3 regions of the Romboutsia lituseburensis genome follow, and region 1 is predicted to be linked to each of the others. Evidence: riboswitches for the same ligand, from Rfam matches in the RefSeq annotation. Region 1 holds a riboswitch; each other region holds the start of a gene.
What was found. A riboswitch is a leader RNA that binds a small molecule or an ion and turns the genes downstream of it on or off. The one in region 1 is predicted to bind cobalamin.
Positions count from the first base shown of each region.

Region 2: it holds a riboswitch for cobalamin, as region 1 does, so the genes downstream of both, NWE74_RS14335 (FecCD family ABC transporter permease) here and NWE74_RS03975 (FecCD family ABC transporter permease) in region 1, are expected to answer to the same signal.
Region 3: it holds a riboswitch for cobalamin, as region 1 does, so the genes downstream of both, NWE74_RS10245 (cobyric acid synthase) here and NWE74_RS03975 (FecCD family ABC transporter permease) in region 1, are expected to answer to the same signal.

Region 1 is NZ_JANQBQ010000001.1:786,133-794,410, forward strand. It holds gene NWE74_RS03955 (beta-galactosidase) at 1-1,672, opposite strand, end outside; gene NWE74_RS03960 (LacI family DNA-binding transcriptional regulator) at 1,873-2,898, opposite strand; gene NWE74_RS03965 (diphthine--ammonia ligase) at 3,296-3,946, opposite strand; gene NWE74_RS03970 (ABC transporter ATP-binding protein) at 4,003-4,758, opposite strand; gene NWE74_RS03975 (FecCD family ABC transporter permease) at 4,767-5,789, opposite strand; cobalamin riboswitch at 5,933-6,106, opposite strand; gene NWE74_RS03980 (hypothetical protein) at 6,533-7,594, opposite strand; gene NWE74_RS03985 (ABC transporter ATP-binding protein) at 7,749-8,278, opposite strand, start outside.
Region 2 is NZ_JANQBQ010000001.1:2,941,128-2,949,405, forward strand. It holds gene NWE74_RS14300 (HsmA family protein) at 1-23, opposite strand, end outside; gene NWE74_RS14305 (MarR family transcriptional regulator) at 29-460, opposite strand; gene NWE74_RS14310 (ABC transporter permease) at 836-1,852, shown strand; gene NWE74_RS14315 (ABC transporter permease) at 1,836-2,729, shown strand; gene NWE74_RS14320 (ABC transporter substrate-binding protein) at 2,798-4,369, shown strand; gene NWE74_RS14325 (ABC transporter ATP-binding protein) at 4,435-5,460, shown strand; gene NWE74_RS14330 (ATP-binding cassette domain-containing protein) at 5,453-6,394, shown strand; cobalamin riboswitch at 6,564-6,711, shown strand; gene NWE74_RS14335 (FecCD family ABC transporter permease) at 6,855-7,937, shown strand; gene NWE74_RS14340 (ABC transporter ATP-binding protein) at 7,937-8,278, shown strand, end outside.
Region 3 is NZ_JANQBQ010000001.1:2,133,058-2,141,335, forward strand. It holds gene NWE74_RS10225 (cobalamin biosynthesis protein) at 1-611, opposite strand, end outside; gene NWE74_RS10230 (pyridoxal phosphate-dependent aminotransferase) at 613-1,683, opposite strand; gene cbiB (adenosylcobinamide-phosphate synthase CbiB) at 1,814-2,758, opposite strand; gene NWE74_RS10240 (cobyrinate a,c-diamide synthase) at 2,760-4,148, opposite strand; gene NWE74_RS10245 (cobyric acid synthase) at 4,171-5,712, opposite strand; cobalamin riboswitch at 5,829-6,013, opposite strand; gene NWE74_RS10250 (histidine phosphatase family protein) at 6,018-6,626, opposite strand; gene cobS (adenosylcobinamide-GDP ribazoletransferase) at 6,645-7,409, opposite strand; gene cobU (bifunctional adenosylcobinamide kinase/adenosylcobinamide-phosphate guanylyltransferase) at 7,413-7,973, opposite strand; gene cobT (nicotinate-nucleotide--dimethylbenzimidazole phosphoribosyltransferase) at 8,000-8,278, opposite strand, start outside.

The sequences.
Region 1 (8,278 bases):
CTTCATTATATCTAAATAAAGTTTTTGCTGTTGTTGTTTTTATTAAGTCTCTAAATACTGTTGCTGTTCCTTTCATAGTTTCAAACTCATTTAATCCAATGAGCTCTATACTTTGATTTTCTTGGAATGCCTCTATTTCCTCAACATATCCTCCTATAAAATCAGTAAAGTTAATTGGATTAAACTTACCTAACTCTAAATTATTATAATAGTCTTTAACTCCATTCCTAAAGCTTATTACAACAGTTTTTCCTTGACTAGCAAAAGTTCTCATACGTTCTTGAACTTCTTTTTTATGCACAATCATAACAGGCACTAGTAAAATTTCATATTCACTAAATTCTGAATATGATGGAATTACATCTATAACTAAATTATTTTCATAAAAAGGTCTATGTAGCCTGTATACTTCATTTTTATAATCCATTAAAACACTTTGCCTTTGTATTCTAAAGGAAGCCATTGATTCAAAATCATAAATTAAAGCTATCTTAGCATCTATTTTAGAATTTATAATTACTTCATTTGATTTCATCTCATGAAAAAAACTTTTTACTTCATAAAACTTCCTTCTTTTTATGTTATCTTGGTCTAGTATTCCATAGCAATACTGTTCAGCTCCTTTAGTAGCACCTCTATATCTAAAATACATTAAAGAATTACATCCACGAGCTATTGCCTGATAAGACCACATCTTAGCTTGACCTGGTCTTGGAAGATATCCTATAACATCATGACCTTGAGCCCCCATTATAGCTTCTGTTATCCAAAAATTTTTCTTTTTTGCACCTCTCATAAAATCTAGCCCACAAGCGATTTCATGTGGTGGTATAGGATTTGCTTGTCCTCCCCATACAGGATAATTATTATATGCTACTACATCTATATGTTTTGCTACTTTTGAAAAATCAAAACTCTTATCAAAATAACCACCAGAAAAATCATGAATTACAACTACATCTACTCCAATTGTTTCTTTTAATGTATCAACTTGAAGTTTTGCATACTTTTCAATGCTTAAAGATCTGAATCTTTCCCATTCTATCCTAAGACTAGGATTATGAGTTGTTATAGTTTTTGTTGGTAAAGGTATCTCATCAAATTCATTATAAGCTTGAGACCAAAAAATTGTTCCCCAAGTTTCATTTAATTTCTTTATATCATTGTTGTAGACTTTTTTTAAGTACGCTCTAAATTCTTTTTCACAATTGCTACAATAGCAAACATCACTACCTTCATGGCCAAATTCATTATCAATTTGCCATGCAATAATATTTTTTTCATCTTTATAATGAGTTGCAAGCTTTGTTATTATTTTTTTAGAGTATTCTATATAGGTTTTACTATTAAAGCAATACTGTCTTCTTCCTCCAAATACTCTTTTTTTATTATTCTCAAATTCAGATAGAACATCAGGGTGTTTTTTAGCTAGCCATGCAGGTATTGTAGCTGTTGGTGTGCCAAATATTACTTTTAATCTTTTATCTTTTGCCTTTTTTATAATATTATCAAAGTATGAAAAATCATAATTTCCCTCTATACTCTCCATCATATGCCAAGCAAATTCCCCTATTCTTATTACGTTGGCTCCTAATTCTATTATGTTTTCTAAATCATTATCTGTCATACATTCATTCCACTGTTCCGGATAATAATCCACCCCTAAATACATTTTACAATTCCCCTTTATATTTGTTTTTTACACTTAAATGTTAGCACACTAATAAGCTTGAGCCAATATTTTTTAGTATAATTTTACTATATTTTATATTTTTTTAACTAAATTTAGTATTTAAGTTTTTATTTAAATTTTATGTATTTATACATAAAAAATAGCAACTAAACAAAATTAGTTGCTATTTTTTATTACATTTATATTATACTTTTTGTACTTTTTCTAATTACTAGTTCACTAGGTATTATAACTTTTTTACAATATTTTCTACTTTTATTTATTTTCTCAATTATTAAATCAACTGAAGCACTTGCTAAATGCTCTATATGTACCCTAACAGTTGTAAGCGGTACAATTGTATGCTTAGATGCTATTAAATCATTAAATCCAACTATACTAACATCATCCGGAACCTTTATATTATTTTCATATAAAGCTTTAAGTACCCCCGTTGCTATAGTATCATTTCCAACAAAGAAAGCAGTAGGCATATTTTCATTACTATTTATAAACTCTATTGTAGATTCATATCCATCCATAGCAGTCATTTCTTTTGTATCTATTATATTTTCTTTTTTATATACTCCTTTAGACTTCATATAATCAGTATAGTATCTTAATCTATAATCAAGATTTTTTTCTTTTTTGTTATCTAAAGTCTTTGTACTTCCAATATATCCAATATCACTATGACCTAATTCAAACAAATAATCTAGCGCCTTATAAGTCCCTAATTTAAAATTAACTTTAACCGAGTCATAGCGTTGCTCATCTGGTGAAGAATCTAAAAATACTATATTGTCACTAATTTCATTCATCATATTTACTTCTTCACCGTTAAATTTACCTATAGCAATTATTCCATTTAGCTTTTCTTCACCTATAAATTTATATTCTTTTTCCGATTTATAAACATTTACAACTTCTATTTCATTATCAAAACATTCTCTATCTACTACACTTCTAAGAAGTAAATAGTAAGGATCTTGTAGTTGTTCACTATGATTATACATCTCAACTATCCCGACTCTTAATTTATTTATTTTAACTTTACTACTACTTTTTCTTTGCTTTAAAGTCTTATATTGCATTTCTTCTGCAGTTTCAAATATCTTTATTTTAGTTTCATCAGAAACACTAATTGTTGTATCATGGTTTAATACTCTAGAAACAGTACCTACAGATACACCAACCTCGTTGGCAATTTCCTTTAATGTAACCACCTTTTAACCTCCTTTTCAAAAAAATCAGCTCACTTTTATAATCCCCTCTTAAGCATATGTCAATTTTATCTATTCATTCCCCACTGTAAAATAAATTATCTAATAAAACAATTACTCTAATTTAAATTCAAAACTATAAGAAAACTAATTAACTTCTCTTGTAGTCTCAATTATACCTCCGTATAGTAATAAAATAGGGGGTACTATTGTGCCCTGACATTTCTTCTTCTATTTTCTATGTATATTCTACCATAACTTACCTATTGAGTAAACTTTGCTTGTTTCATACTATAACGTCCATGTATATTAGGCCGTATCAATTATACCTTATATTAATTAAATTTTTACAATATAAAAAGAGTGCTAAATTTAACACTCTTTTTAGTTCATATTTTATTTATATTGATATATCTAGATTACCATAATCACCATCAATTACTATTTTATTAATTTTAAAGTTTACTTTTTCTTTAAATATCGGACCATCAATTACAAATGTATGATATTCACCATTTTCACCACATGGATCACATTTTAAATCCTTAATCTCCCCAACAATTTCACGAGTTAGTACCTTTCCTAAAAAATCACTAGGCAATTGCGTTAAATTTACTTTTTTAATTACTGTACTAAATCCATTGTCTATAAATTCATTCACTAGTTTTTCTCTATCCTCTTGCCATAAAGGTAATATAGCCTCAAGTTCTGCTTCCTTGCATCTATCTTCGCACCATTTTCTATGATCAGATATATCTATATCTCCAAATACACAAGATTGAGCTCCTAGCTCTTTTGCTTTTAAAAGCGTCTCTGTAAATTTATGTTCATATTCATTCATTTCACATTCAACTAAAAATAAAGGTATATCTAAACTCTCACTAACTTTATTTAACAATTCTTTTTGTATGCTATGAGTCCACGAACCTGTTTCACCCTTTTTAACTGTTACTAATAATCCTATAGGGACATATCCTTTGTTCATCATTCTATAAAGTGCTAAAGTACTATCTTTACCCCCGCTAAATGACATAATAAACTTCTTGCTCATATTTACTTCTCCTTCTAATTTAAAAATTTCTCTTGATTGTATGTACTACATTCTTCTTATTCCCACTTTTTAAGCACTTCTATCATAAATTGCTTAACATCTATATCATAAACTTGTTTAAGTTTTTCACTTATTAAGACCTCTTTAGGTGTTCCCTTAGCTACTACCTCACCTTTACTTACCATAATTACATTATCTGAAAAATACTGAACTAAATTTAAATCATGTAAAACTCCAACAACAATCTTATTATTATCTTTTGCCCAAATGACTAAATGTTGCAGTAATTCTATCTGATGCTTTAAATCTAGATGATTTGTAGGTTCATCCAATAATATAATTTCAGGATTTTGAGCAAATGTTCTAGCTAAAAATACTCTTTGTAATTGTCCTCCTGACAACTCACTTATCATTTTATCTTTTATATCATAAAGTCCGACTTTTTCTATACTATCAATAACTATATCTCTATCTTCACCTTTTAAAGATTGAAATGGACCTTTTAAATAAGCATATCTTCCCAGCGATACTGTTTCATAAATTGTATAAGGAAAATATATTTGAGATATTTGGCTCATTAAAGCCACTTTTGTAGCTAATTCTTTCCTATTAAATGTATTAACTTCTTTACCATCTATCTTTATACTTCCTCTATAATCAATTATATTTGCAATAGACTTAAGTAAAGTACTCTTTCCACAACCATTTGGCCCTATTATACAAATATTTTCACCTTTTTTAACTTCAAAATTTACATTTTTTATAATGTCATTATTATCATATCCGCAATAAAGCTCTTTGACTTCTAGCATTTTCTTACCTACCCTTTTTTATTATTAAAATAAACATATGCAAAGAATGGCGCTCCTATAAGAGCCGTTATAGCACCTACTGGCAGTTCTTGTGGTGATACTATAGTTCTAGATATAAGATCTGTTATAACCATTAAGCATCCTCCAAATATAAAAGACATTGGTATCACATATGTATGTTTTGACCCAAATACCTTTCTAACTATATGTGGTGCAATTAAATCAACAAATCCTATCGTTCCACTTAAGGCTACTGCTGAGCCTGTTAAAGTTGCCGATAATATAAATAAGTGCTTTTTAACCTTAGCAGTATCTACACCAACAGCTTTTGCTTGCTCTTCTCCAAACGTTAAAATATCCATCTCTTTAGTATACTTTAATACACCTATCATTCCTATTAACAAAAATGGTACAAGGACTTTTACGTATGACCATCCTTTCATGGAAAAACTTCCCATCTGCCACATTGTAATACTTTTTATATCTTCACTAAACAAAGCTGTTATTGTTGTCAAAAGAGCATTTACGAATAATGAAAGTACCATTCCTGCAAGTATTATAGTATTATTCGACATTGTTTTATCTACTTTTTGGCTAAATACTATTACTAAATAAACAGTCAAAAGACCTGATAAAAAACCAATTAACGGAAGTGTTAAGGTTCCTAATAGTGGTATTGATATTCCAAGAACTATAACCAATCCTGCACCTAGTGATGCACCTGATGATACACCTAGAGTATAAGGTGATGCTAACTCATTTTTTAATATAGACTGAACTACTGCACCACTTACAGATAAACAGCCTCCAACCATAAATGCTAATAAAACTCTTGGAAATCTTATAGACCATATTATTGATACATCTTTAGGGTTTATATTATCTATTAAAGGAATGTTAAACATTTTATTTAATAATATATTAGCTGTATCTAACAAATTAATATTAGAACTTCCTATAGATATTCCCATGCAAATTATTAAAAACACTATTGGTATGCATACTAAGGATAAACTTTTTCTCCTAATCATATTTTGAATTACCTTTCTAGTTGATTGTTTAGGGTGTTTTATTAAGTTTTTGACATATTCAAAAAGACATACCTAAAGGGCATGCCTGTTTAAATCAATTACTAAATTACAATTGAAAATCACACTAATCCCCACCCTCAGAAGGTACTAGTTAGATTTTAGGCAGTTCTCCCGGCTCAACTTCGTCCTACTTTCAAACCTTCCCGATTAATCAGTGGTATTTTAGATTTCGTCCGTTTTACGGTTACTGGGGTAGCTTAGAGATTTAATCTAATTCCCTATTAAGTCACATTGACACCTAATATCTTAATATGTACTTATATTATTTATTATATATAATCATTCTACATATATCAACTGTAATAGATTTTATTAATTTCTTATTTAATCTATAAAAATTAAAAGACCATCCATAATAAAAATATCCTGGATAGTCTTTTTTAACTAGATGCTATAAATTTTGATAACTACAAACTATTTAAGTACCTTTGCAAGAGCTAAACTGCATACTGCAATTATTGATGTCCAAGCTACACCCATAAATATCCATGCTGTTGTAGTCACTTTTAACATCTCCTTTTATAAAAATTTTATTATTCCTAGTTTTGTAAAAATGGTTAATTATTAATTAAATGTGATGTTCTTTCTTTCTATAAATATATTCTCTCATCGACTAAAATGTATCGTATTTTACCATTAATTAACCTATTTTACAAACTATTAACAATTTCATTTAATATTCTTTAGTTTGTTATATCTTTTCCCTTATATGTTTTATAGCTATGTAAAAACTCTCTACTGTTAAATATATACTTGCCTCCTATTTGAGTATAATATGCCCCTGTTGAGTCATAAATTTCTTTTACTTTTTGAGTTAAGTTTTTATGATAATATCTAAGTTCCTTAAATTCTTTTTTAAGTTTGTCTGCTGTCATCCACACTTTATTAGAAGTTATGTCTGCTAATTTAATATTATCAAATTGAGAATTATTTTTTTGAGAGTACACATAAAGTTCAGCTAGCAATTCTTGTAAATTCTCATTCGTAAGATCGTGTTTTAACTTTTTGTATAGTATAGCACCCATTGAATCTATACCCTTTTCTTCCAGTCTTTCTTGTTTTATTAATGCATCTAGTGGCTGTCTTTTTATATATACATAAGAATTTTCTTCTAATATATATGTACCCCTATGATATTTTGCAGGTCTATGAATAACAAGAATTGGGCTATACTCACCATTAGTTTCATCTTCATTTTTATCAACTATTTCAGATTTATTTTTAACTTCATACTCGCTAGATATTGATCCATATCTAGACTTCTGATTTAAAGAATAAATTTCATTATCTTCTATATAGTTTATTATTTCTTTAACATATTCTTTATCTATAATATTATTTAAGTTCTCAGTATTATTTACATAGTTTTGAGATAATTCATCTTTTAAATTATTTATATCCTCTATTTTTATATTAAAGACTAAACACATATTTAATAATCTATTTTCTATATCATTTATATCAACATTTATAAATGGTTCTATTTCGTTAAAATATTCATAATTCTTTATTTGCAAAATTTGATTTAGGATGTTCATATGATTTATTGAACTATTTCTATCAAATAAATACTTATTTACACTTTCTTTTAATGCTTCAATATTTTTATATATTTTTATGTATTCCTTTATTAATTTCATACCTTTGTTTAATATTTCTTTTGGTATATTTATATAAATGTCATTTTCGTTGACACATAGCTTTAATTCATCTTCTTCAAAAATAGCTTTAATGTCTTCTGTCATACTTTTTTCTCCTTTATATTTCAAACTTAAAGTCAGATTTAATTATAGCATAAATTATATTTTTAAGTCTAATATTTTACTTTACTACAGCTTTTATGCTTATTTAAATACAAACTAAGGCACATGAATTTTTATCTAATCCATGTGCCTTAGTTTATAATAAATTTAATATTTCTTTTTTCAATTTAACAATATATTCTAGGTTTTCATCACTTATATAAGTTTTATCAATTGTAAATTCTTTTTTTACAATTGCAGGCTTTTTAGATATAACATATATTTTGTCAGATAACATTATAGCTTCATCTATATCATGAGTTATTAATAGTATAGTTGAATTTACTTTATTTTTTATATCTAATAACCAATTTTGCATTGATGCTTTAGTTATAGAGTCTAGCGCTCCAAATGGCTCATCTAGCAGCATAATATCATTTGAATTTACAAAAGTTCTTAAAAAATTAGCTCTTTGTTTCATCCCACCAGATAATTCTTTTGGATATTTATTTTCATACCCTTCTAATCCAAATGTTTTAAAATACTGTATAACATTTTTATGCGCTTCTTTTTTTCTTATAGATTTATTATAAAAGTTCTTTTCCTTCATAATAGTTAATGGCAAACTAACATTATCTATTATAGTTTTATGAGGTAGTAATAAATCTTTTTGATACATATAACTCA
Region 2 (8,278 bases), 2.2 Mb from region 1:
GCTATTATTAATTTTGAATCCATAAATATCACTCCTTAATTTTTGATAAAATATTTCTCAAATTTTTCGTTAAATTATTAAGCTCATCTTCACTACAATCCTTGAAGATATCATCGAAACTATGCTGTATCTTCTCTCTAAAATTAATTGCAAAATCAAATCCTTTTTTAGTGAATTTTAGATAAGTATTTCTTTTATCATTTTCTTTTTTAAATTTCTCTACAAATCCATTTTGTTCTAGCCTAGTTACTATACCTGATACAGTACCTTTAGCTAAACTCATTTGATCGCATAAGTCTGAGATAGTCATTTCCTTGTTATGAGCAATTAACTTAATAACTATAACTTGTTGATGAGTTAATCCATTTTCCTTAAAATTATCTTCAATAGAGTACATTGTTTTAGAATAAAGCTCTTTTAACAACATAGCAATTCTAAATGAATCACAATTTAAATTCACAATATCATCTCCTAAAATAGTTTCTATGCGAACTACTATAATATAAAGTATATTAAAAGTCAATAGTTTTCGTGCAAACTATTTATTTTTTTATATATATTAATTTTTATTAAATAAGATGTGTTTATTTATTTAATTTTAAAACATACAAATGTAATATTAAGAGAGGTTATTTTATAAATGTAAAAATTTAGATAATGAAATGAGTATTTAGAAAAAATAAAAGAGATATTTAAATTAAACAATTAAAGTCAAATTTAGATAAAAAATTTGTTTACTTTTAAAAAAAGTAGTGCTAAAATTATCATGTAAATAAATGTTAAATAATTCTGAAATTAAAGCCATGAAGGTTTTACACTATAGGTGTATGCTTTTGTGGCTTTTTTTATAAGAAGGGGTGTTGATTTGGGAGGGAATGTACTAAAAAAGCTAATTCAACTAGTAGGTGTAATGTTTTTACTATCTATAGTTGTATTTTATATGTCAAGATTAGCTCCTGGTGATCCATTAAAATCATATTACGGAGAAACTGTTGAAAGAATGAGTATACATGAAAGAGAAAATGCATTAGATAAGTTAGGCTTAAATGAACCTATATACATTCAATATGGTAAATGGGTATCTAACTGTTCCAAAGGTGATTTTGGAATTTCATTTAAATATAAGCAACCAGTAATAACAGTAATAAAGGATGCATATATAAATACATTGATTTTAGGTGGCCTAGGATATATCTTCACTTTTGTGTTAGCATTGATTTTAGGTATATTTTGCGCATTACACGAGGATAAGATAATAGATAGATTTATATGTAAGCTTGGAACTATAACTAATTGTATACCATCATTTTGGGTATCACTAGTATTAATATTAATTTTTAGTATTAATTTAGGAATACTACCAACTAGTGGAGCGTATTCAATGGGTAAAGAAAACGATATATATAATAGAATAACACATTTAATTTTGCCTATAACTGTTTTGATATTAAGTCATCTTTGGTATTACACATATATGATAAGAAATAAATTATTGGATGAAGTTAGAGAAGATTATGTCTTGCTTTGCAAAGCTAAAGGATTACATGAGAAATCAATAATATATAAACACTGTCTAAGGAATATAATGCCTACATACATAAGTATAATGGCAATTTCAGTACCTCATATATTAGGAGGTACATATATTGTAGAACAAGTATTTTCATATCCTGGACTAGGGTCACTTTGTTTTGAAAGTGCAAAGTACCATGATTATAATATGCTTTTAATATTAAGTTTAATAACAGGTATTTTAGTAGTAGTTTCAAATATGGTGGCTCAGATTATAAATAATAAAATCGATCCTAGAATGAAACATAATAGGGGTGAAAATAGTGAAATTGCAATGTAGTGATTTTGAAGTAGTAGGTACAAACTATATTAACCAAGAAAATGTTAAAAAAAATATTAAAAAAAATAAGAATATCCCATATATATCTATTGGAATTCTAACTTTAATAGTTTTATGTTGTTTTTTTAATAAACAGATAATGAATCATGATCCAAAGTATATGGACTTAATAAATTCAAACTTATCTCCAAATAAAGAATTTTACTTTGGAACAGATTCTATGGGAAGAGATATATTTTCAATGATATGGTATGGAGGAAAGATATCTTTATTTATAGGGATACTATCAACTATGATTTCAACATTTATAGGGATTTCATATGGAAGTATAAGTGGTATCTCATCAGAATTGATAGATGATATTATGATGAGATTTACAGAAATTATTTTAAGTATACCATCTATATTAGTAATAATATTTGTTCAAGCTATACTTGGTAGATCTACACCTATATCTATTTCAATAGTAATAGGAATTACTAGTTGGATGAACATAGCTAAGGTAGTAAGAAGTGAAGTAAGACAGATTAGAAATAGTGAATATATATTGGCAGCCAAAACTATGGGTGGTAGATATACTTATATAATCTATCAACATCTAGTTCCAAACTTTATATCATCAATAATGTTTATGGTAGTAACAAATATAGGAACAGCTATAGGAACTGAATCTACACTTAGTTTTTTTGGAATAGGACTTCCAATAGAAATTATATCATGGGGCAGCATGTTATCGTTAGCAGAACAATCATTATTGACCAATCAATGGTGGGTAATATTAATACCTGGAATATTTTTAGTAACAACATTGGTTTGTATAACAAATATAGGAAATTACATAAGAAAAATAAATAATAAAAAATTAAGTAATCTATAGAAAATAGAACAAATACTAAAATTAGTATTTGAAATAAATTATTATGACTATAAACGAGGGGGATAATTATGAAACTGAAGAAGTTGAAAATTATGAGTTTAGTAATGATTTTGAGTTTAATGGCAGGATGTTCAGCATCTAAAGATGATTCAACAAAACAATCTGACGATAAATCAAAATCATCAGATAAAAATGTTTTAGTTTACGGAAGTGGTGATTATACAAGTATAAACCCAGCATTATATGAACATGGAGAAATAAACTCATTAATATTTAATGGCCTTACTGCCCATGATAAAAATAATAAAGTAGTTCCATGCTTAGCAGAAAGTTGGGAATTTGATAAAAGTACTAATACATATACTTTTAAATTAAGAAATGATGTAAAATGGCACGATGGAAAAAATTTCACAGCAGAAGATGTTAAATTTACATTGGAAACAATAATGAATCCTAAAAATGCTTCTGAAATAGCATCAAATTATGAAGATATAACTAAGATAGAAGTTGCAGATGAGTCAACTGTAAAGATAACTTTAAAAGCACCGAATGTAGCGATGCTTGATTATCTAACAATTGGAATGTTACCAAAACATGTACTAGAAGGTAAGGATATAACAACAGATCCATACAATCAAAGTCCTATAGGAACAGGTCCTTTTAAATTAGATAAATGGGATAAGGGTCAAAGTATAACATTAGTTAAAAATGAAAATTATTTTGAAAAAGAGCCTGGACTAGATAAAGTAGTATTTAAGATTGTAGTAGATGCAAAAGCTAAGGCAATGCAGCTTAAATCTGGAGAATTAGACTTGGCACAAGTTACACCTAAAGACATGGCTATATTTGAGGGAAATAAAGATTTTAATGTAAATATCATGAAAACTTCAGATTATAGAGGTATAATGTATAATTTTAATGCTCCTTTATTTAAAGAAAATAGAGAATTACCAAATGCATTAAGCTATGCAATAGATAGAAAAGCAATATTAGATAGTGTATTACTTGGACATGGTCAGATTGCATATTCTCCATTACAAGCTGGACCATATAATAATCCAGATATAGAAAAATTTGATTATAATCCAGATAAAACGAAACAAGAGTTAGAGAAAAATGGATGGAAGCTAGATTCAAAAGGTATATATGAGAAAAATGGGACAAAATTATCTTTTGAGATAGTGTGTAGCGAAGGCGATCAAGTAAGGATAGACATGGCTAATATTTGTTCACAACAATTAAAGCAAGTAGGTGTTGACGCTAAGGTATCAGTTAAGTCTGAAATTGATTGGGAAAATCAAGACAGTTATTTAATTGGATGGGGTAGCCCATTTGATCCGGATGATCATACATATAAAGTATTTGGAACAGACAAAGGTTCTAATTTTAATATGTACTCTAATAAGAATATTGATGAATTACTTCAAAAAGCAAGAGAAACAGATGATAATAATGAAAGAATGAAATACTATAAGGAATTCCAAGAAGAAATGGTTAAAGATATGCCGTATACATTTATATCATATATAGATGCTATATATGTTGGAAAAAGCAATGTAAAAGGTATAACTCATGAAACTACTTTAGGACATCATGGTGTAGGAATATTCTGGAACATAGCTGACTGGACAATAGAATAGTTATTTTAAATAGCTTAAGGAGCTATAGGCTCCTTAAGCTTTAAATAGTATAGGGGTAGATTATTATGAATAATATATTGGAAATAAAAAACTTAGAAGTTAGTTTTAATACAGAAGATGGAGAAGTTGAAGCTGTAAGGAATATAGAGTTAAAACTTAAAAGAGGAGAAACATTGGCAATAGTAGGTGAATCAGGATGTGGAAAATCAGTTTTATGTAAAACTATAATGAGAATATTACCTAAAAATGGTTTTATAAAAAAAGGAAAAATATCTTTAAATAATTATAATATAGTTGATAAAAGTCAAAAAGAAATGAATAGTATTAGAGGCAAAGAAGTAAGTATGATATTTCAAGATCCTATGACATCGCTTAATCCAACAATTTCTGTAGGAAAACAAATTCAGGAGTCAGTACTAGTACATAATAAAATAAGTAAATTAGAAGCGAAGAAAAAAGCAATAGAGTTAATTGAATTAGTTGGTATAGATAATGCTAAGAGTAGATACAAGCAATATCCCCATCATTTTTCAGGAGGAATGAGACAAAGGATAGTAATAGCAATAGCCCTAGCATGTAATCCAAAGATACTTATAGCTGATGAACCAACAACTGCATTAGATGTTACTATTCAATCACAAATAATTGAGTTAATTAAAAGCTTACAGGATAAAACAGGTATTTCTATCATATTTATAACACATGATTTAGGAGTAGTAGCTGAAATTGCAGATAGAGTAGCTGTTATGTATGCAGGAAAGATAGTTGAAGTAGGAACGGCGGAAGATATATTTTATAATGCGAAACATCCTTATACAAGAGGACTTTTAAACTCATTACCTGATATTAAAAATGACGTGGATTTTTTATACAGCATACCTGGTATGCCTCCAGATTTGATAAATCCTCCTAAAGGAGATGCATTTGCTTGTAGAAATGAGAATGCTTTAAAAATTGATTATTTTGAAGAGCCACCTATGTTTAAAATAAGTGAAAAACATAGTGCTGCAACTTGGTTACTTCACGAAAAAGCACCTGAATTTAATAAAAGTAGATTTAATAAATCAGAAAAGAGGGTTAGCAATGAATAAGGAGAAAATCTTACAGATAAAAAATTTAAAACAATATTTTAAGCTGGATAAAAAAAATATGATAAGGGCTGTAGATGATATATCATTTGATATTTATAAAGGTGAAATTTTTGGATTGGTAGGGGAATCAGGATCAGGAAAATCTACTATAGGAAGGTGTATAATGAATATTTATAAACCAACTAACGGCAAGATAATATATAGAGATAAATGTATTACTGACAGAAAAGTATATAAAAAAGAAAAAAAAATTATAAATAAAAATATGCAAATAATATTTCAAGATTCTTCATCAGCTTTAAATCCAAGAATGAAAGTTGGTGATATAATAGCAGAGCCATTAAAAATACAAAAAATTTATAAAAATAAAGAACAAAGACATGAAAAAGTAAAACAGGTTTTACAATTAGTAGGATTAGATGAAAGTAGTATAAATAAATATCCAAGTGAATTTTCAGGTGGTCAGCGACAAAGAATACAAATAGCTAGAGCAATTTGTATAGATCCAGAATTTATAATAGCAGATGAACCAATTGCATCTCTTGATGTTTCTATTCAAGCTCAGATAGTAAATTTATTTAAAAAATTAAAAAAAGAAACAAGTTCAACTTGCCTATTCATAGCTCATGATTTATCCATGATTAAACATATAAGTGACAGAATCGGTGTAATGTATAATGGCAAATTAGTAGAGTTAGCTACAGCAAATGAGTTATATAGTAATCCTATACACCCATATACAAAGTCGTTATTATCATCAATACCAATACCAGACCCTAGAAAAACAAAGTCTAGACAAAAGATTAAGTATAGTCAATCAATACATGATTACTCTAAAGAAGAGCCAGAATGGATAGAAGTATATAAAGATCATTATGTATATTTATCACAAAGTGAAATTCGATTATTTAATAATAGGTTAAATATAGTATAAAAAATAGTGATTATAATATACATGTTAATTATAATCACTATTTTTTTTATTTAAATTAAAAAGATATTTATTTACATATTTAAAGATAATATAAAAAGAATTTATAAAATTATGTATAAATATGGCTATATATGCATATTTACAATATAATTATACTTAAGTAATTAAATTACTATATGGATAATATTAAAAAAGGAAGATGGATGAAATTTCCACACAGTGCCGCTACTGTAATTAGGAAGCTGAAACTATAAAATCCACTGGATATATATTCTGGGAAGGTAAGTTGAAGTGATGATCTATAAGTCAGGATACTTTTATAATATTAAAAATATCGATACTCTTCGGTATAAAGGGTGATATTACATGATATTTAATAAAAAATATATGAAAAACTTTGCGGAGTATCCTTATACTAATCTATATGTAATGCGATAATTTAGTGACTAGGAGATTAGAAATGGAGAAAGAGATACATATACAATGTGAGAAGAAAAGCATAATACAATCAATGCCGATTTATATTATTACATCATTAGTACTAATAGCAATTCTACTTTTATCTATAGGGGTATCTGTTACTATAGGATCTGTAGATATAAGTATAAAAGAAGTCTATGAGATTATATTTAATAAATTATTTAATCTAAATATAGTTATAGATCCAGCGGTAAATGATGTTGTATGGTTGATTAGATTACCAAGAATTATTTTATCTATAGGGGTAGGAATCGGACTATCAGTTGTAGGAATAGTAATGCAAGCTATAGTTAAAAACCCATTGGCAGACCCTTATATATTAGGTGTATCATCAGGCGCATCTTTAGGTGCGACAGTTGCAGTTATGTTTGGAGTCGGTAGTATATTTGGAACAAATGCAATAGGTGTTTGTGGATTTATAGGTGCATTTATTATATCTATGCTTGTATTATTAATATCTAATATAGGTGGAAGGTCAAATTCAATAAAACTTCTTTTGGCTGGAATGGCATTGAGCTCTGTTTGTAGTGCATTTTCTAGTTTTATTGTATATTTTGCAAATAATGCTGAGGGAATGCAAAGCATAACGTTTTGGCTAATGGGAAGCTTAGCAGGAGCTGATTGGAACGAAATACAATTCATATTACCTACTATTTTATTAGGAACCGTATTTTTCATAACACAATATAGAACTTTAAATTTAATGTTACTAGGAGATGAAGTCTCAATAACATTAGGTACAGATTTACATAAATATAGACATTTATATTTAATAGTAACCTCTTTAATGATAGGTACATTAGTATATGCATCAGGTATGATTGGATTTGTTGGTTTAGTAATACCACACATGGTAAGAATGATTTTTGGAACAGATCATAAAAAGATAATACCAATAGGAGCTATATTAGGAGCTATATTTTTAATATGGGCAGACGTACTATCTAGAACTATTATAAAAGGAACGGAGATACCTATAGGAATATTAATATCAATGATAGGGGCACCATGTTTTATTTGGTTAATGGTTAAAAAGACGTATGGATTTGGAGGCAAAAACTAATGAATATAAAAACTGAAAATATTTATGTAAAAATTGGTAATAAGCATATATTAAAGGGTATAGATATAGATGTAAATAAAAAAGAATTTATTGGAATAATAGGGCCTAATGGAAGCGGAAAATCAACTTTTCTAAAATGTATATATAGGAACTTAAAGCCTACAAGTGGAGTTATTAATTTAGATAAAATTGATATAAATAAATTAACTGTAAAAGAAACTGCTAAAAAAATTAGCGTAGTATCACAACATAATCATTATAACTTTGATTTTAGTGTTGAGGATATTGTACTTATGGGAAGAGCACCTCATAAAAAAATGATGGAGAGAGATAGCTTAAAG
Region 3 (8,278 bases), 1.3 Mb from region 1:
ATTATAGATAGGTCATTTTTTCTTATTCCTTCTTCTAGTAAATAAAATGATTCTTTTATAATCTCTTTATTTTGAAGTTTTATATCCTTATAATTAGGAGTATTTCTAATCTTCATAGTGTCTAAAGTTTTATTAGGTTCTAATATTATTACTTTAGAATTTTTTATATTTCCTATATACTTTATCACTTCTCCATTTAGTGGATTGAATATGCAATTCTCCTCTATGTATGTAGAGTCTGTTGGTTCTATTGTTGATGCTAACTTAGATATTTCTTCACCAGTTAAATTTTTATTTATTAAATCTAATGTAGCAAATATTGTAGCTCCTATATCTGCCGTAGAGCTTGCCATTCCCTTTCCAACAGGAATTTGGCTATCAATATTTAAAGATATATTTTTACTATCTTTAACTGGCAATCTAAATTTTTTAAATACTTCTTCTATTGCTTTTCTAGATTTTGATGGTCCTAAACTTATATTGTTTAATTTTTCTTCTAGAGTTACTATTGAATACATATCTATTGCATATGAGCTCAAATACTCTTCTTTGTCCCTAATGCCTTGAACAAATTCGCCACACGATGCTGGACAAATACCATAATATTTCATTCTAATCACCTAATAAATTTTTCATATGTTTTATAAGGATTTCATTTTCTTCATGAGATTTTATAGCTACTCTTATGTAACTATCATCTAATCCGATAAAATTCGATGCATCTCTTACAAGAATATTCCCTTTATTTAATAATTCGACTTTTATTTCATTAGACCTTCTATTATTGAGCTTAATTAGTATAAAATTAGTATCTGTATCATATACATTTATCTCACTTATACTTCTTAGTTCTTTTAGCATATAGTTACGTTCTTTTATATAATATTCTTTGCTTTCTTTTATATATTGTCTATCCTTAAATATATAATTTGATAATGTATCTGCAAATGAATTTATTGTCCATGGCTCTTTATATTTATAAATATTTTCAATTATTTCTATGTTGCTAGTTAGCCCATATCCTAATCTCAAACCTGGTAATCCAAAAAATTTAGTAACAGCTTTAAGTATAAATAGATTTTTATATTCTTCTACATATTTTACTAAACTAAAATTTTCTTCTAATCCTACAAATTCCATAAAAGTTTCATCTACTATAAGCAGCTTATTATGTTGTTTCATTAGATTAAGTAATTCTGTTAAATCTTTTACTTTACCATTTGGATTATTTGGATTACACACAAACAAACTATCAAATTTATCAATATTTTCTTTTATTTGATTTAAATCTATAGAAAATTCATTTTTACTATCTAAGTCTAAATTTAAAACATCTAATCCACTTAAACTTGCACTTCTTCCATACTCTGAGAAAGTAGGATTTAATATAGCTAGTCTTTTGCCTATACTCTTCATTAATAAATAAATTATTTCTGTTGCACCATTTCCAGGTATTATAAAATCTGAATTTAAACCTATATATTCTGATATATTATTTTTTAAACTTGTATAAGTTATATCTGGATAGCCCTTACAGTTCTCTAATCCTTCAAGAATATATTTATCTAAATCAGGTACTACTTTAGGATTTATGTTTGAGCTAAAATCAATTATCTTTTTTGGGTCTATATTATACATTTGCGCTATTTCATTTACATTAGCTCCATGACCTAAGTCTTTCATATGTCCACCCCCTAATTTTCAATTTATACCTAAATAAATTCAGGCATCTCAATTTGCTTAAGTATAAACTGAAATAATTTTACCTGAGTGAAGTATAATCCTCTATACATTCACTCAAGTATTGTTTAAATTATATAAGAATAAATAATGCAGTAAATATAACCATTGAAGTTAACGAAGTTGCATACATTATTTTATTTGTTTTCACTATATCTTCTATTTCAATTTCTCTTATTTTATCTCCTATAGTAGGCTTATAAACAGCTTGGCCAAAGTATATATTAGTTCCTCCTAGCTGTACTCCTAAAGCACCGGCAACTGCCCCTTCTGGATAAGCACAGTTAGGACTTTTATGATTTTTTCTATCTCTTACTGCTATTTGAGATGCTTTTTTATAGTCATATCCTAATAGCAAACTCCCTATAGACATTAGTAGTACTGCTATTCTTGCAGGTATATAATTTGCAACATCATCTATTTTAGCTGATGCAAATCCTAAATCTTTATACTTTTCATTTTTATATCCTACTGTAGAATCTAAAGTATTTATTGCTTTATAAGCCATAGCAAGTGGCGCTCCACCAATAAATGCATAAAACATTGGTGCAATTATTCCATCTACTGTATTTTCAGCTACAGTTTCTACTGTTGCCCTTATTATTTCACCTTCATCTAAATCAGTAGTATCCCTTCCTACTATGTAAGATAGCTGTGTTCTAGACTTTTCTATATCTCCTGTTTTTAGAACATTATATATTTTTATAGCTTCATCTTTTAAACACTTAGTTGCTAATGTTGTATATATTAAAACTGAATTAGCAATTATGTAGCCACCTGGAATAAAACTAAATAACTTAACTATCATATAAGTTACTAGGTAAGTTAGTCCTACTGTTATAGTCCATAAAACAAATCCACCTATTTTTAAACCTTTATCTGTTTTAGCTATATTTCTTATTTTATTTTCAGTCACTTTTATTAATTTTCCAATATATCTAACTGGATGAGGGAAGGAATATGGATCACCTATAATTAAATCAATTATATATCCTATATAAATAGATACTATATTCATATTAGTTGTTTCCTTCCTCTAAATACTTATCTACTCTATTGTTTAATAAGTTTTTTATACAATCTAAATTATTATAAAAATGAGTATGTAAATATGTAGCTAAAGTATTATTTTTACTATATCCACCTTCCCACTCGTTAACTACTTTTCCATCTCTTTCTTTTCTCATAACGTATGCACATTCCTCTTCTGTTTCAAATACAGAGTGATGGAACTCATGACCTTTTATCATTTCATCAGCCTTAGATAAAACGGTATCACCTTTTGCAGTACCATAACAATATCCAAATCTTTTTAGGGATGTTGTCATTTTACTATTCCCTTCAAATATACCTACCATATCATAAGATATATTTTCTTTATCTAACAGGGTTTGACCTAAGTACATAAGTCCACCACATTCTGCATAGATAGGTATATTGTTTTCATGAGCTTCTTTTATAGATTCTCTCATTAATACATTTGCTTCTATTTCTTTACTAAATATTTCTGGGAATCCTCCACCTATATAAATATAATCTGATTTTGGTACCTTATTATCTTTTAATGGACTAAAGTATTTTATATCTAAACCTAACTCTTCTAGTAATTCTATATTTTCTCTATAGTAAAAATTAAAAGCTTTATCATAAGCTATAGCTATTGATTTTCCTTTAACTTTATTTTCTTCTATAAAATTATCTAATTTAAATGTGCTTTCTATTTCTTCAGTCTCTGAAATTTCTATAATCCTATCTATATTTATATACTTTTCTATTTCCTCAGCTAAGCTATTAAACTTGTTTTTTAAACCATCTATCTCTACACTTGGCACAAGTCCTAAATGCCTAGATTCTAATGAAAATTCATTGTTAGGTGGGAAGTACCCTAAAACTTCAACACCGCAATATGTTTCGATGGCTTCTTTTATAATTTCATAATGTGTCTTAGTCCTTACATTATTTACTATTACACCTTTTATATTTACATCTTTATCTAGTTCTTTATATCCTAATACCATAGCTGCACTTGATGCTGCCATAGCTTTACCATTTATAACTAGTATCACAGGAGCTTTAAGTATTTTTGATGTATGCGAACTTGTACAATTATCTAAGTTTATTCCTATTCCATCATATAATCCCATTACACCTTCTACTACTGATATATCAGCATCATCTGATGCTTTATTAAAAACGTATTTGATTTGCTCATCATTTAGCATGTATGAATCTAAATTTCTTGAATGTCTTCCTGTTATAAAAGTATGGTAAGATGGGTCTATATAATCTGGACCTACTTTATATGGCTGTACTCTCATATTTCTTTTAGTTAGAGCCTGCATTATTCCTAGCGATATAGTTGTTTTACCTACACCACTATTAGTTCCTGCTATTAAAATTTTTTTCATATATTCCACCCAATTATATAATTTATTTTTTTATTACTGATTTTTCATGTTCATCCATAATTTCATATATTTTTTTTATATCTAAATGTTCTCTTAGCAATTCAGCAAGTCGATCATATTCTTTTTGCTTAAATTCTTCAAAAGAAGCAACACTACTTTTTACTTTTTCTAATCCTTTAGCTTCTCTTATATTATTTAAAAGTGATCTTGTAAAATCTACATCATCAAATATTCCATGAAGATATGTTCCAACTACATTCCCCTCTTGATTTACACTTCCCTCTTGATAATTTACCTGTTCATCCAATTTTTTAGTTATTGTATTTAGACTATTTACACTACTTCCTATATCAGTTATTCCCATATGTATTTCGTAACCTTTTACTTTTTTTCCACCTAAATTACTCATATATCCATTAAGTTTTTGACTTATAATAGCGTTTACTTGTGTCGTAGTTTTTTCTTTTTCAAAAGTCGTTATAGTATCTAATAAACCTATTCCATCAAACTCCTCAGTATCACCTTCAACATGATATGGATCTCTAAGTTTTTTACCTAACATCTGATATCCACCACATATTCCAAATATTAGTTTACCCTTTTTATGAAGCTCTTTTATTTGCTCCTCTAATCCACTTTCTCTTATATACTTTAAGTCATCAATTGTACTTTTGCTTCCTGGTAAAATTACTATATCTGGATTTCCTAAACTTTCTCCATATCCTACATATCTAATACTTACATCTTCTTGTGTTTCAAATATATTAAAATCTGTAAAATTAGACATATGAGGTGTTCTAATTATTTCTATATGAATATCATTTTTATCCATCTTTGTTTTAAATTTAGTAGTTACGCTATCCTCATCTTCTATTTTTATATCACTATAAGGAATAACCCCAAGAACAGGAACTTTTATTATTTCTTCTAACATTTTTATTCCTTCACCTAAAAGTTCTTTTCTTCCCCTAAATTTATTTATAATTACACCCTTAACTCTTTTTCTTTCTTCTTCACTTAATAAAAGCATTGTACCTGCTAGTGATGCAAATACTCCACCTCTATCTATATCTCCAACAATTATTACTGGAGCATCTGCAATTTCTGCCATACCCATATTCGCAATATCATGTTCCTTTAAATTTATCTCAGCTGTACTACCTGCACCTTCCATTACTACAACATCATACTTATCACTAAAACTTTTAAAAATATCCTTTAGTTCTTTTGCTAGTATTGGCTTATATGTATGATAGTCCGAAGAAGACATGTCCTCTCTTACTTTTCCCCTTACAATCACCTGGCATCTATGATTTCCTGATGGTTTTAATAATATTGGATTCATATCTGCAATAGGTTCTATTCCTGCTGCTTCAGCTTGAAAAACTTGTGCTCTCCCCATTTCTAATCCTTCTTTTGTTATAAAAGAATTTAATGCCATATTTTGTGATTTAAATGGTGCAACACTATATCCATCTTGTTTAAACACTCTACATAGACCAGCAGTTAAAATACTTTTCCCAACATTTGATGCTGTCCCTTGTAACATTATTTTTTTGCCCACTGTTTCACTTCCTTTATCTCATTATAAATTTCATAACAAAAAAAGTCCTAGCTCTAGTTAGAGTTAGGACTTTTATTCTATGATATATCAAATAAAAACCTTCACCCCGAAGATCTCATTAATAAATTAAATTAGGCAGGTATCCTGGCTCAACTTCATCCTACTCCTATACCTTCCCATCTTTTAAGACAGTGGCAATTTTTAGTTTCGTCCGTTTTACAGTAGCGGGGGCTGCAAAGGCATTTCACCTTTTTCCCTTTTAATTTTCCTTTAAAGAAAAACCTCTTTTAATCTAATATTCAATTTTAAAGGCTCATAAAATTTGTATTATTCATAGTATGTATTACTGTAAATCCATTATCTATTTCTAAAATTGTAACTGATGCATTATCAATTTTAAAGTTCCAATGATATTTATAGCTATTTGATATTAAATAAGTAATTATGTTTCTTATAGTTCCACCATGGGAACATACAAGTACTGTTTTATTTTTCTCTTCAGAAAGTATATTACTTATTTCATCAGCTACTCTATTATATGAGTCTATCAAACTTTCTCCATTAGGATACTTATATTCATATCCCTTATTTATCATATCTTGAAATTCATTAGGGTAACTTTTCTTTATATCTTCAAATGTTATACCTTCAAAATCACCAAAACTAATTTCTTTCAAGTTTTCTTTTTCTTTTATTTGTATATCCTTTATTTTAGATATCTCTTTAACTGTATCTTTAGTCCTAGAAGATGTTGTTGTATAGATACTATCTATTTTTATATCTTCTAAATATCTAGTAAGTTGTTTAATTTGTTTCTTTCCAATTTCACTTACTTGGCTATCTATATGACCTGATAATCTATTGTTTTGATTGTCAGTTGTCAAAGCATGTCTTACTAAAATTAATTTTGTCATTTATTTTCCTCTTTTAGCTTAACCTATTATTAGATATATGTAAAGTAAATATATTACTTCTCCTAATTCTATACTACATCCTAATATATCACCTGTTACTCCGTCAATCTTTTTATATACGTGACCTTTAAATATTTGATTGAATAAAAGCACAAGTATTATTGATAATAACACTTTAATTATAATTTCAAACGGAGTTAAGAACATAAATCTTGCAATTAATGTTATTAATACTATTGTATATACTATAGCAGTTAAAAACATTCCTGTTGTTAATTTACCTATAAACATATTACCCATGCCTTTAGCTCTTGGAGAAACAGTTTTATATGTAAGCCTAATTACACCTAGTCTTCCTATCACAGGCATAAACATTACTAGCCACATGTATCCATTATTTATAATGCTGTATATAAATCCTACTTTAAGCAAAATAACAAACATTACTGCTAAAAGTGAATTTGTACCTAACCTTGAATCTTTCATTATTTCTAACATTTTTTCTTTATCTCTATAGCTGTATAAAGCATCAAAAGTGTCACCTAATCCATCTATATGAAGACCACCTGTTAAAACTACAGAGCTTAAGGTTATAATTATCGCTGTTACAAATGGATCAAATATATAACCACATATTGTTCCTATTAAAAATAAAAGTACTCCTAGTACAAATCCAACTAAAGGAAAATATGTTATAGACTTATGAAATTCCTCATCAAATCCTACATCTATATTTATAGGTATTCTGGTCATAAACTGAAGTAATGCAATAAATCGTTTCATAATCTACCCCTTTATTTTCATAGGTATACCACTTACTACAAAATAAACTTCATCGCTTTCTGATGCTATTTGTTGATTGATTCTACCTACAATATCTGTGTATACTCTGCTTAATTTATTAGCTGGAACTACTGCCATTCCAAGCTCATTTGTTACAACTACAAAGTATAGATTAGTTTTTTTAATTTCTTCTATTAATTTTTTTACTTGATCTTTTATATACTTTTCTAACTCATTTATTTCTTCTTGATTAGCTTTATCTATATCCATATCATAAGTAAACATTAAATTATTTACTAATAAAGTCACACAATCTAGTATTACTGTCTCATGATTATTTGATATTTCTTTAATAATAGAGTATATATCTTTATATATTTCATAAGTACTCCAATTTTGTGGTCTACTTTCTTTATGTTTCTTTACTCTATCTTTCATCTCATCATCAAATGGTATAGAAGTTGCTATATACGCTGTGCTATTATTTTGGTCTATGCATAATTTTTCTGCAAAATTACTTTTACCAGACCTAGCTCCACCTGTTACTAATATAATTTTGCTCATGGTACTTCTCCTATCTAAATAACTACTTACACCCATTCTACTTCATCAAATGTTGCCATGTTTTGATAAGCATAGTTTGATGCTTCTATTATATTAAATGCAAGTGCTGCACCACTACCTTCTCCTAGCCTCATATCCATATTAAGTACGGGACTTAAATCTAGCATTTCTAATGCTTTTTGAGTTCCAGCTTCAGCTGATAAATGAGATGCTATCATATACTCTCTAGATTTAGGATTTATTTTGTATGCTAGTAGTGCTGCTGCATAAGATATAAATCCATCTAATACTACTGGTGTTTTATT